3 regions of the Streptomyces sp. NPDC055966 genome follow, and region 1 is predicted to be linked to each of the others. Evidence: riboswitches for the same ligand, from Rfam matches in the RefSeq annotation. Region 1 holds a riboswitch; each other region holds the start of a gene.

What was found. A riboswitch is a leader RNA that binds a small molecule or an ion and turns the genes downstream of it on or off. The one in region 1 is predicted to bind thiamine pyrophosphate.
Region 2: another riboswitch for thiamine pyrophosphate. It lies ahead of thiC (phosphomethylpyrimidine synthase ThiC); the one in region 1 lies ahead of ACFC8N_RS22305 (thiamine ABC transporter substrate binding subunit).
Region 3: another riboswitch for thiamine pyrophosphate. It lies ahead of thiO (glycine oxidase ThiO); the one in region 1 lies ahead of ACFC8N_RS22305 (thiamine ABC transporter substrate binding subunit).

The regions. Positions count from the first base shown of each region.
Region 1 covers NZ_JBHJYK010000010.1:130,425-134,481, forward strand. The annotation lists gene ACFC8N_RS22300 (ABC transporter permease) at 1-848, opposite strand, end outside; gene ACFC8N_RS22305 (thiamine ABC transporter substrate binding subunit) at 896-1,978, opposite strand; TPP riboswitch at 2,047-2,155, opposite strand; gene rlmN (23S rRNA (adenine(2503)-C(2))-methyltransferase RlmN) at 2,209-3,315, opposite strand; gene ACFC8N_RS22315 (hypothetical protein) at 3,642-3,848, opposite strand.
Region 2 covers NZ_JBHJYK010000004.1:181,029-185,085, reverse strand. The annotation lists gene ACFC8N_RS10595 (YibE/F family protein) at 1-1,178, opposite strand, end outside; TPP riboswitch at 1,251-1,428, shown strand; gene thiC (phosphomethylpyrimidine synthase ThiC) at 1,421-3,223, shown strand; gene ACFC8N_RS10585 (NADP-dependent oxidoreductase) at 3,314-4,057, opposite strand, start outside.
Region 3 covers NZ_JBHJYK010000023.1:76,349-80,405, reverse strand. The annotation lists gene thiE (thiamine phosphate synthase) at 1-304, opposite strand, end outside; gene ACFC8N_RS37875 (Rv2175c family DNA-binding protein) at 408-773, opposite strand; gene ACFC8N_RS37870 (FAD-dependent oxidoreductase) at 848-2,080, opposite strand; gene ACFC8N_RS37865 (hypothetical protein) at 2,113-2,463, opposite strand; TPP riboswitch at 2,517-2,628, shown strand; gene thiO (glycine oxidase ThiO) at 2,626-3,810, shown strand; gene thiS (sulfur carrier protein ThiS) at 3,807-4,013, shown strand; gene ACFC8N_RS37850 (thiazole synthase) at 4,017-4,057, shown strand, end outside.

The DNA.
Region 1 (4,057 bases):
ACGAGGACACCGGCGAGCAGTGCCCACTGCCCGCTCCCGCGCGGCCGGCGGGCGGTCGTCTCGGGGGCGACGAGCCGCAGCGCGGTCTCCCGGCGCCGCACGGTCCAGGCGTGCACGGCGAGGATCGCGCCGACGGCGGCGAACTGCAGGAGGGTGAGGACCGCGGCCGTGGACAGGTCGAAGACCTCGGAGGTCTGCCGGTAGATCTCCACTTCGAGGGTGGAGAAGGTGGGGCCGCCGAGGATCTGGACGACGCCGAAGGAGGTGAAGGTGAACAGGAACACCATCAGCGCGGCGGCGGCCACGGCGGGCGCGAGCGCGGGCAGGGTGACCTTGCGCCAGGCGCCGAACGGGGAGGCGCCCAGCATGCGGGCGGCCTCCTCCTGCCGGGGGTCGAGCTGGGCCCACAGACCGCCGACGGTCCGTACGACGACGGCGTAGTTGAAGAAGACATGGGCCAGCAGGATCGCCCACACCGTGGTGTCCAGCCGTACGCCCCACAGGTCGTCCAGCAGCCCGCCGTGCCCGACGAGCGCGAGGAAGGCGCTGCCGGCGACGACCGTCGGCAGCACGAACGGGACGGTGACCACGGCCCGCAGCACCTGCTTGCCCGGGAAGTCGAGCCGGGCGAAGACATGGGCGGCGGGCAGCGCGAGGAGCAGGGTGAGCGCGGTGGAGGCGAGCGCCTGCCAGGTGGTGAACCACAGCACGTGCCGGATGTCCGGCTGCGTGACCACGTCCGCGATCCGCCCGAACCGCCAGGCGCCGTCCGCCTTCAGCCCGCGCGCGACGATCGCGGCGACCGGCCAGGCGAAGAACAGCGCGAAGAACGCGACGGGCAGGGCCATCAGCCCGAGCCGCGTCACGTTCCCGCGTGTCCTCCGCCGTGTTCCGGCTACTTCAGTACGAGCGAGGTCCACGCCTTGACCCACTGGTCGCGGTTGGCGGCGATCGTGCCGGGGGCCATGGTCTCGGGGTGCTGGGCGGCCGGGCCGTACGCGGTGAACTCGGCGGGCACCTTCGCGCCCTTCAGCACCGGGTAGACGTACATGTTCAGCGGCATGTCCTCCTGGAACTCCTTGGAGACCAGGAAGTCGATGAACGCCTTGGCGCCCTTGGGGTTGTGGGCGTTGCTCAGCAGCCCGGCGAACTCGATCTGCCGGAAGCAGGTGCCGTTCGCCACGCCGGTCGGTGCCGTGCTGGGCCGCTTCTTGGCGTAGATCACCTCGGCGGGCGGGGAGGAGGCGTACGACACGACCAGCGGCCGGTCACCGCCCGCCTTCTTGCCCTCGGAGGAGCCGGAGAACTCCTGGTAGTAGGCCTGCTCCCAGCCGTCGACGACCTTGACGCCGTTGGCCTTGAGCTTCTTCCAGTAGTCCTGCCAGCCGGTGTCGCCGAACTGCGCGGCGCTGCCCAGCAGGAAGCCGAGGCCCGGCGAGGAGGTGGCCGCGTTCTCGGTGACCAGGAGGTTCTTGTACGCGGGCTTGGCCAGGTCGGCGAAGGACTGCGGCGGGGTCAGCTTGTGCGCGCTGAAGTAGGCCTTGTCGTAGTTGACGCAGATGTCGCCGTAGTCGATCGGCGTGACCCGGTGCTTGTCCTTGTCCAACTGGTAGGCGGCGCCGACCTGGTCGAGCCCCTTGGCCTGGTACGGCTGGAAGAGGCCGTTGTCGAGGGCGCGGGAGAGCAGGGTGTTGTCGACGCCGAAGAAGACGTCGCCCTGCGGGTCGTCCTTGGTCAGGACGGCCTTGTTGACGGCCTGCCCGGCGTCGCCGTCCTTGAGGACCTTGACCTTGTACCCGGTCTTCTTCTCGAAGTCCTGGAGCACGCTCTTGGAGACGGCCCACGAGTCGTGGCTGACGAGGGTGACGGTCTTGGAGCCGGCACCGCTCTTGGTGTCCGCGGATCCGCACGCGGTCAGCGTCGACATGGCGACGAGGCCGAGGCCGACCGCGGTGGCCACGAGGGTCTTGTTGTGCACTGGATGTCCTCCTGGGGTTGGCCAGGAAGAACGCGGCCCTGCCCAGGGAGCTGGGCAGGGCGCAACAGCTTGAGTGATGACCGAACTTCCTACCCAGAATGACCTGGGCGAGGTTCAGAGGGTCTGCGGCCCTGTCCGCCGCACTCTCAGCGCTGTGGCGCTCCCCTGTCGGAATATGAAGGTGTCGATATGGAGATGTCGATATGAAGATGTGCGTGACGGTGGCCAGATTACCGCTCGGTGGCCGCCAGCTGACCACAGGCTCCGTCGATCTCCTGGCCCCGGGTGTCCCGGACGGTGACGGGCACGCCGTGCGCCGCGATGGCTTCGACGAACGCCTTCTCGTCCTCGGGCCGCGAGGCGGTCCACTTCGAGCCCGGCGTCGGGTTCAGCGGAATGAGGTTGACGTGCACGGGCTTGCCGCGCAGCAGCCGGCCGAGCCGGTCACCGCGCCAGGCCTGGTCGTTGATGTCCCGGATCAGCGCGTACTCGATGGACAGCCGGCGCCCGCTCTTCTCGACGTACTCGAACCCGGCGTCCAGCACCTCGCGCACCTTCCACCGCGTGTTCACGGGGACGAGGGTGTCGCGCAGCTCGTCGTCGGGAGCGTGCAGGGAGATCGCGAGCCGGCACTTGAAGCCCTCGTCGGCGAACCGGTGGATGGCCGGCACGAGCCCGACGGTCGAGACGGTGATGCCGCGCTGCGAGAGCCCGAGCCCGTCCGGCGCCGGGTCGGTGAGCGCGCGAATGGCTCCGACCACCCTCTTGTAGTTGGCGAGCGGCTCCCCCATGCCCATGAAGACGATGTTGGAGAGCCGGGCAGGCCCGCCGGGCACCTCCCCGTCCCGCAGCGCGCGCATGCCGTCGACGATCTGGTGGACGATCTCGCCGGTGGACAGGTTCCGGTCCAGGCCCGCCTGTCCGGTGGCGCAGAACGGGCAGTTCATGCCGCAGCCCGCCTGCGAGCTGATGCACATGGTGACCCGGTCCGGGTAGCGCATCAGCACGGACTCGACCAGCGTGCCGTCGAACAGGCGCCACAGCGTCTTGCGGGTGGTGCCCTGGTCGGTGGACAGATGCCGGACGACGGTCATCAGCTCCGGGAACAGCGCGTCGCGCAGTTTCTCCCTCGACCCGGCAGGGATGTCCGTCCACTGCTCCGGGTCGTGCGCGTACCGCGCGAAGTAGTGCTGCGAGAGCTGCTTGGCGCGGAACGGCTTCTCACCGATCTCGGCCACCGCGTCCTTGCGCTCGGCGGGCGTGAGGTCGGCGAGATGCCGCGGCGGCTTCTTGGCTCCGCGCGGGGCGACGAAAGTGAGTTCTCCGGGCTTAGGCATGGCTGTACCAGTGTCTCAGATCAAATTCCGTGACCTGCGGCCCATGACGCGTACGGTGATCGTCGGCCGTCGCCATTTGTCATCGCTGGCCACCCTCGGACGGCCCAGAGACGGCCCGGCTCCTGGCCCGGAGAAGTCGCTGGCGCTAGCGGCGGGAACGCTGACGTCAGCGACCCCGCCAGCGGCCGAAACGCCCGGTGACCAGCATGTCAGCAGTCAGCGGGCCGGTTCCTGCGCGATCCCCGCAGCACTCGGCATACGTGGCCGTCCGACCAGGAGGAGGGCTCAGTCGAGCGTGAATGAGCCGCCCTGGTCCGATGCGCCACTCAAATGCAGGGGACGTTGGCGTAGCCCGGGTAGAAGTAGCGCCCGGCCGGACCGGCGCTGTGGACGCAACGGTCGAAGGCGGGGCTCTGGGGCTTCGGGCTCTCGGTGGCGGCGGTCGCGGTCGGTGCGACGAAGGCGATCACTCCGAGGATCATTGCCGCCACCACCGATTTCTTGCCCGGGATGCACCTCCGGAACGTCTTCATTGCCGCCCTCCTTCGAGCCGGGATGGGAGCGCCGCACGGTTCACAAGGCGACTGTTCGGCGCTCGCGATTCCGCCTATCGTCATATGCCTCACACATAACGTCAATACCCAAAATCAGGGCATTAGTGTTGAAAGACGACCATCGGATCGTCCGTCCGACGCCACAGGCAGGCGTGATCACCCATGGCGGCGAGAGGCGCCCCGGTAAG
Region 2 (4,057 bases), on a different contig from region 1:
CCGAGAGAGGGGTTGGCCTCGTGCAGCTCCCAGACGGCCGACGTCTGCGTCACCGTCACGTCGTCCAGGACGCCGAGCGAGCCGATGATGACGCCGGCGAGCAGCAGACCGCTCATGTCGATCTTCGGGTAGAGGCCGTGGATCAGGCCGGTTTGGTCGTCGGTGTTGCCGGTGAGCGCGGCCCAGTCGATGAACTGTGAGCCGAGGATGCCGATCAGCGCCAGTGAGGCGAGCGTGCCGAGCACGGCCACCGATGTGCGGGCGGACAGGCCATGGCACAGGTAGAGGGCGATCAGCATGATCGTGCTGGACCCGATCACCGCCACGAGGAGAGGGTTCGACCCTTGCAGGATTGCGGGCAGGATGAAGAAGTTCAGCACCATGAAGCTGATGGCCAGCGCGACGAGCGCCATGACGCCGCGCAGTCGGCCCACGACCACGACGGCGAGGGCGAAGATCCCGGCCAGCAGGCCCATCGGGAAGCGGCGGTTGACGTCGGTGACGGAGTACTGCAGGTCCTTGGGCGCGGAGGGTTCGTATGCGACTACGACGGCCTCGCTCTGGTGCAGCTGCCGTGGCTGGTCGGGCTGCACGATCTCGGTGAAGGTGCGGCCCTTGTCCTTGCCGGTGTCGATCCGGATCGTGGCCTTGTGACAGGTGCCGTTCGCCTCCTGCTGGGCCGAGTTGCCCTCGGCGGTGGCGGTGTCGCCGGTGGGGGTCTCGCCGGAGGCGTTCACCGACTTGCAGCTGACCTCGACGACCTGGGTGACGGTGGCCTGCTGGGTCTGCTGGTCGAAGCCGACGCCGGTGCGCTTGTGCGGCGGCGCACCGCCCGGCCACAGCACCACGAGCCCCACCACGACCGCGGCGGTGAAGGGGATCAGGATCGCCGCGATGACCTTGCGCAGGTGCCGGGAGACCGGCGCGGCAGGCCCATGGCTGTGGCTGTGACCGTGGCCGTGTGCGTGACCGGGGGCTTGCGGCTGACCGTGCCCGTGTGCGTGGCCGCGGTCGTGGCGATGGTCGTCGTCCCCGCCGGATCCCCGGCCTGGGCCGTGCCCAGAACCGTGCCCGGGGCCCGGCGTCGTGACGGCCTGGCCGTGGCCGTCGCCTGCCGCTGAGCCGTCCCGGCGGCGCGGCTCGGGGGGCTGGTACGGGTACTGCTCGGTCCTGGTCACCGCCCGATCATTGCAAGAACGCCCGGGGGCCCACTGTTCAGTACGCCACATATGACGCTAGCGTGTAGGCACCTTTGCACACGCGGGAGCTCGGAGCACCGGGCTGAGAGGGCGCTGACCTCCGTATTCGCGATGTTTCACGTGGAACGACGTCCGTTTCACGGGATACACCGGCAGACGGAAACCGCTGCGTCGACCGCCGAACCTGTTACCGGGTAATGCCGGCGTAGGGAGTAGGTCTCATGACCAACAAGGACGCACGCACGCCTGTCTCCGTTCAGGACGAGAAGTCCCAGGAGACCGGGAAGTCCATCGGCTGGCACAAGGCGTACGTCGAGGGCTCGCGCCCCGACCTGCGCGTGCCGGTCCGCCAGGTGCATCTCACCAACGGGCAGTCGGTCACGCTGTACGACACGTCGGGCCCGTACACCGATCCAGTCGTCGACACCGATGTCCGCAGGGGACTGTCGCCGCTGCGGGAGAACTGGATCATCGCTCGCGGTGACACCGAGGAGTACGCGGGCCGTCCCGTCCGCCCCGAGGACGACGGGATCAAGCACACCTCGCCGCGCGGCGGGCTGCGCAACCTCGACGCGGTCTTCCCGGGACGGCCGCGCCAGCCGCGCCGGGGCCGCAGCGGCCAGGCGGTGACGCAGCTCGCGTACGCGCGCCGGGGCGAGATCACTCCGGAGATGGAGTACGTGGCCATCCGGGAGAACGTTTCACCTGAGGTGGTCCGCGAGGAGATCGCGGCCGGCCGCGCGGTGCTGCCGGCCAACGTCAACCACCCGGAGATCGAGCCGATGATCATCGGCAAGCGGTTCCTGGTGAAGGTCAACGCCAACATCGGCAACTCCGCGGTGACCTCCTCCATCGAGGAGGAGGTGGAGAAGATGACCTGGGCGACCCGGTGGGGCGCCGACACGGTCATGGACCTGTCCACCGGCCGCAACATCCACACGACGCGCGAGTGGGTGCTGCGCAACTCCCCCGTTCCCATCGGCACGGTGCCGCTCTACCAGGCCCTGGAGAAGGTCGACGGCAGGGCCGAGGAGCTGACCTGGGAGATCTACAAGGACACGGTCATCGAGCAGGCCGAGCAGGGCGTGGACTACATGACCGTCCACGCGGGCGTCCGGCTGCCGTACGTGCCGCTCACCGCCAACCGCAAGACCGGCATCGTCTCGCGCGGCGGCTCGATCATGGCCGCATGGTGCCTCGCGCACCACAAGGAGTCGTTCCTGTACGAGAACTTCGAGGAACTGTGCGAGATCCTCGCCGCCTACGACGTCACCTACTCGCTGGGCGACGGCCTGCGGCCGGGTTCGATCGCGGACGCCAACGACGAGGCGCAGTTCGCGGAGTTGCGCACGCTCGGGGAACTCAACACGATCGCCAAGCGTTTCCACGTACAGACCATGATCGAGGGCCCGGGACACGTCCCGATGCACAAGATCAAGGAGAACATCGACCTTCAGCAGGAGATCTGCGATGAGGCTCCGTTCTATACGCTCGGCCCGCTGACGACGGACGTCGCTCCGGCGTACGACCACATCACCTCCGGCATCGGTGCCGCGATGATCGCCTGGTGGGGCACGGCGATGCTCTGCTACGTCACGCCCAAGGAGCACCTGGGCCTGCCCAACCGGGACGACGTCAAGACCGGCGTCATCACCTACAAGATCGCCGCCCACGCGGCCGACCTCGCCAAGGGACACCCGGGCGCGCAGGAGTGGGACGACGCGCTGTCCGACGCCCGCTTCGAGTTCCGGTGGGAGGACCAGTTCAACCTCGCGCTGGACCCGGACACGGCACGGGAGTTCCACGACGAGACCCTGCCGGCCGAGCCCGCCAAGACGGCCCACTTCTGCTCCATGTGCGGGCCGAAGTTCTGCAGCATGAAGATTAGCCAAAGCATCACAGAGCGGTTCGGTGGCGCGGCGGCTGAGGGGGCGTCGGCGGAGGAGGTCGCTGAGGGGATGCTCCAGAAGTCGAAGGAGTTCGCCGAGGCGGGGAACCGGGTGTATCTGCCGATCGCGGACTGAGTTCCGGCTGCAAGCGGTCCGCGTTTCCGAGTCGACGTGAGGGCGTCACGCGAAGCGCGGACCATGCCGGTTGCTTGGTGATCGAGTCGGTCACGGCACAAGGACGATCTTGCCCATGGTGCGCTTGGCCTCGATGGTGCGGTGGGCCTCCGATGCTTCGGCCAGCGGGTAGGTCTGCTGCACCGCGACCCGTAGCCGACCTGCCTCGATGCGTTCGGTGATCCGATCCAGAAACTCACCGGAGGGCTCGGACGCGACCCATGCATAGCGCAGTCCGCGGGTGGCTGCCTGCCGCTCGTCCGTACCCGGGTCGATCGACGCGCCGATGAGCAGACCATCCGGCCGGAGCACATCGAGGGAGCGCGGCCCGTAGGAACCGCCGACCAGGTCCAGGACCGCGTCGACCGGAGCCACGGCCGTCCGGAAGTCGGTGGTGGTGTAGTCGATCAGTTCGTCGGCACCCAGTTCGCGAAGGAGGTCATGACGGGCCGCCCGTGCGGTACCGATGACGTACGCCCCCAACTCCTTGGCCAGCTGCACCGCGACGTGACCGACGCCGCCCGCCGCCGCGTGGATCAGTACGCGGTCGCCGGGCCGGACCCGGGCCAGCACGGCCAGCGCCTGCCAAGCGGTGAACGCGACCAGAGGCACAGCCCCCGCGTGCACCAGGCCGAGGTTCTTGGGCGCGAGAGCCAGCGCGTCGGCCAGCACGGCAGTGAACTCGGCGTACGCGCCGCGTCGGGTGACCGACAGCATGCCGTACACCTTGTCGCCCGGTGCGAACCGCGTAACGCCTTCTCCGACCTGCTCGACGACACCGGCCACGTCGTTGCC
Region 3 (4,057 bases), on a different contig from region 1:
GGGCCGCGGGGACGGGCAGGTCGCCCTGGCCGAGGTGGAGCACGTCGGCGCGGGCGGCGTGGGCGACGTCCGCGCGGTCGTTGACCGCGAGGAGCTTGCCGTGCCGGGCGCAGGCGTCGGCGAAGACCTCCAGGTGCGCCAGCTCCTCGGCGGCCTCCATGCCCTTGTCGCGCAGCTGCACGATGTCGACACCGCCGGCCAGGACCGCGTCCAGGAACTCGGGCAGGTCGCCCTGGCGCCTGCGCGCGTCCGTGCACAGGTACAGGCGGGCGCCGGCGAGCGCGGCGCGTGCGGTGTCGGACATGCGTGGGTCCCCCCGGGGTCGGTGTCGCTGACGGATGTCGGGGTGGCGTACGGGCCGCTGCTCACGGCGGCGGCCCGTACGCCCCCTCGTGGTAGGGCTCGGCTCAGACGGCGAGCGCCTGGGCGCGGCGCTTCACCTCCGTGCCGCGATTCTCGCTCAGGGCCTGCGCGGGGGTGCCGGGCAGGGTCGGGTCGGGGGTGAAGAGCCACTCAAGCATCTCTTCATCCGTGAAGCCGTCGTCCCGCAGGAGCGTCAGGGTCCCGGTCAGGCCCTTGACGACCTTGTCCCCGTCGATGAAGGCGGCGGGGACGTGCAGCGCCCGGTTCTCCCCTCGGCGTACGGCGATGAGCTGGCCCTCCTTGACCAGCTGCCGCACGCGCGTCACCTCGACGCCGAGCATCTCGGCGATGTCGGGGAGGGTGAGCCAGGCGGGGACGAGAGCATCGATCTTTGCGTCAATCTCGGTCACGTGAACAAGCCTGCCATCCCCCACTGACAGTCGGAAGTCAGGCAGGTCCAGGCGGGAGGGTGTGGGAGGGTGTGCTATTCGGCGACGGCGTCCTTCAGAGGCCTGCCCGGATCCGCCAGCGCCCGCGCGTCCATCCTGCGGCCCGCCTCGATCAGCCTGCGTCCCTGGGCCAGGTCGCGCGGGCGGCCCACGGCCAGCAGGGCCACCAGGCGGTCCGCGCGCAGCCAGCACACCGTCCAGGCCGGGCCTGCCGGGTCGCCGCGCCACACCAGTCGGTCGGCCGCCGCGTGGTGCCCGGCGTACTGCACGAACCGGCCGAACTGCTCGGACCAGAAGTACGGCACCGGGTCGTACTCCGTCGGGGTCTCGCCCATGATGTTCGCGGCGACCGTGCGCGGGCCCTGGAGGGCGTTGTCCCAGTGGTGGACGAGCAGCCGCTCCCCGTAGCGGGCCGACGGGAAGGAGGCGCAGTCGCCGACGGCGTACACGTCCTCGACGCTGGTGAGCAGGCGGGCGTCGGCGACGATCTCGCCGTGGGCGCCCAGCTCGATGCCGGAGCCAGCCAGCCAGCCGGTGGCCGGGCGGGCGCCGATGCCGACGACGACGGCGCCCGCGGGCAGCCGCGTGCCGTCGGCGAGCACGACCGCGCCCGGCTCGACGCGCTCCACGCGCGCGTTGGTGCGCAAGGTGGCCCCGCTGTCCGCGTACCAGGCGGCCATGGGTGCCGCGACCTCCGCGGGCAGGGCACCCGCGAGCGGCCGGTCGGCGGCCTCGACGACGGTGACCGCGCAGCCCGCCGCGCGCGCGGCGGTGGCGAACTCGGCGCCGATCCAGCCGGCGCCGACGACCACGATCTCGTGCTGCTCGGCCAGGACCGGCCGCAGCCGCTCGGCGTCGTCCAGGGTGCGCAGCAGATGCACGCCCGGCACGCCCTCGGTGCCCGGCAGGGTGATCGGCTCGGCGCCGGTGGCGAGGACCAGCACGTCGTACGGCACCGGGCCCGCCTCGGTGTCCAGCTCGTGCGCGGCGGGGTGCACGCCCAGCGCCTCGCAGCCGAGCCGCAGCTCCACGCCGAGCGACTCGAAGTCCACCTCGAAGGCCGAGTCCTCGGCCTTGCCGAGGAGCACGGCCTTGGACAGCGGCGGCCGGTCGTAGGGCTGGTGCGGTTCGGCGCCGATCAGGGTGACGGCGCCCTTGAAGCCTTGCTCGCGCAGGGCGACCGCGGTCTGCACCCCGGCCATGCCCGCGCCGACGACGACCACGCGCCGCCCCGGTGACGTGCGTTCTTCCGCTGTCTGCTCGCTCACCCGATCACCATAGGCACGTGACAATCCGTCAGTCATGGGGCGTGCTCGGTGACCTGTTCCACAACACTCGTCCCGCTCCCCGCCTGCGACTCCCACTCCCAGGTCTCCGCGAGCCGCACCCGCCCGTCCGGCAGCTCCGCGACCGTGGACACGCAGTGGCCGCAGGAGGTCGTGCCGTCGGTCTTCAGCTGGACGTAGCGGAAGTCGAGCCGGTCCCCCTCCCGGGTGCCGACCAGATGGCCGCGGACCACGTCGCCGCCCGCGTACTCGGCCCAGATCTCGCCGTCCTTCTCGTGGTACAGGAACCGGGTGCGCGTACCCACCTGACCTGGGGCTTGGTCCGCGACCGGGGCGAGGATGAGTCCGTCGAGCGAGCGGGCCATGGGCAGGGGCTCCCTTACGGGTGAGGCGGGCCGCGGGCTAGGGTGGCCACCGTACAAGCACTCGCGGGAGCCCGGACGCACCGGGCTGAGAGGGAGGCTGGCGGCCTCCGACCGTACGAACCTGATCCGGGTCATGCCGGCGAAGGGAGGGGCTGGACGCCCATGTCGTCACGTACGTCCGACACGTCCGACGTCCTCGTCATCGGGGGCGGAATCATCGGCCTGGTCACGGCCTGGCGCGCGGCGCAACGCGGGCTCGCCACGGCCGTGGTGGACCCCGAGCCCGGCGGCGGGGCCGCGCGGGTCGCGGCCGGGATGCTGGCCGCGGTCACCGAACTGCACTACGGCGAGGAGACCCTGCTCGCCCTCAACCTCGAATCGGCGCGCCGCTACCCCGACTTCGCCGCCGAGCTGACCGAGCTGACCGGCCACGGCCTCGGCTACCGCCGCTGCGGCACCCTCCAGGTCGCGCTCGACGCCGACGACCGTGCCCATCTGCGCGAACTGCACGCCCTCCAGCGGCGCTCGGGCCTGGAGTCCGAGTGGCTGTCCGGGCGGGAGTGCCGGCGCCTGGAGCCGATGCTGGCACCCGGGGTGCGCGGCGGGCTGCGGGTCGACGGCGACCACCAGATCGACCCGCGGCGGCTCGCGACGGCCCTCGTCGTCGCGTGCGAACGGTCCGGCGTGGTGTTCCACCGCGCGTGGGCCGAGCGGCTGGACGTCGCGGCCGGCCGCGCCGCCGGGGTCACCCTCGCCGACGGCACCGCGCCGCGCGCCGGGCAGGTGGTGCTCGCGGCCGGCAGTCTGAGCGGGCGGCTCGCGGGGGTGCCCGAGGGGCTGCTGCCGCCGGTGCGGCCGGTCAAGGGGCAGGTGCTGCGGCTGACCGTGCCGCGCGCGTACGCGCCGTTCCTGAGCCGTACCGTGCGGGCCGTCGTCCGCGGCGGGCACGTCTACCTGGTGCCCCGGGAGAACGGCGAGCTGGTCGTCGGCGCGACCAGCGAGGAGCTCGGCTGGGACACGACGGTCACCGCGGGCGGCGTGTACGAGCTGCTGCGCGACGCGCACGAGCTGGTGCCGGGCATCACCGAGCTGCCGCTCACCGAGACCCGCGCCGGGCTGCGCCCCGGCTCGCCGGACAACGCACCGCTGCTCGGCCCGTCCGGGCTGGACGGGCTGGTGCTGGCCACCGGGCACTACCGCAACGGGGTGCTGCTCACGCCGGTCACCGGCGATGTCATGGCAGGACTGCTGGCCGACGGCGAACTGCCGGAGGAGGCCCGCCCGTTCACACCGCGGCGCTTCGGCGCCGTCGCCCCCTCCGCCGCCCTTCAGGAGCAGCCCGCATGAACATCTCGATCTCTGTCAACGGAGAGCGCCGGGAGATCGTTCCGGGCACCGCGCTCGACTCCGTCGTCCGCTCCCTGGTCGCCGCGCCCTCCGGGGTGGCCGCGGCCGTCAACGAAACCGTCGTCCCGCGCGCGCAGTGGGCGAACACACCGCTGGGCGAGGGCGATCGCGTGGAAGTCCTCACCGCCGTACAGGGGGGCTGAAGCATGGCCGACGATTCCTTGGTCCTCGGGGGTACGACGTTCTC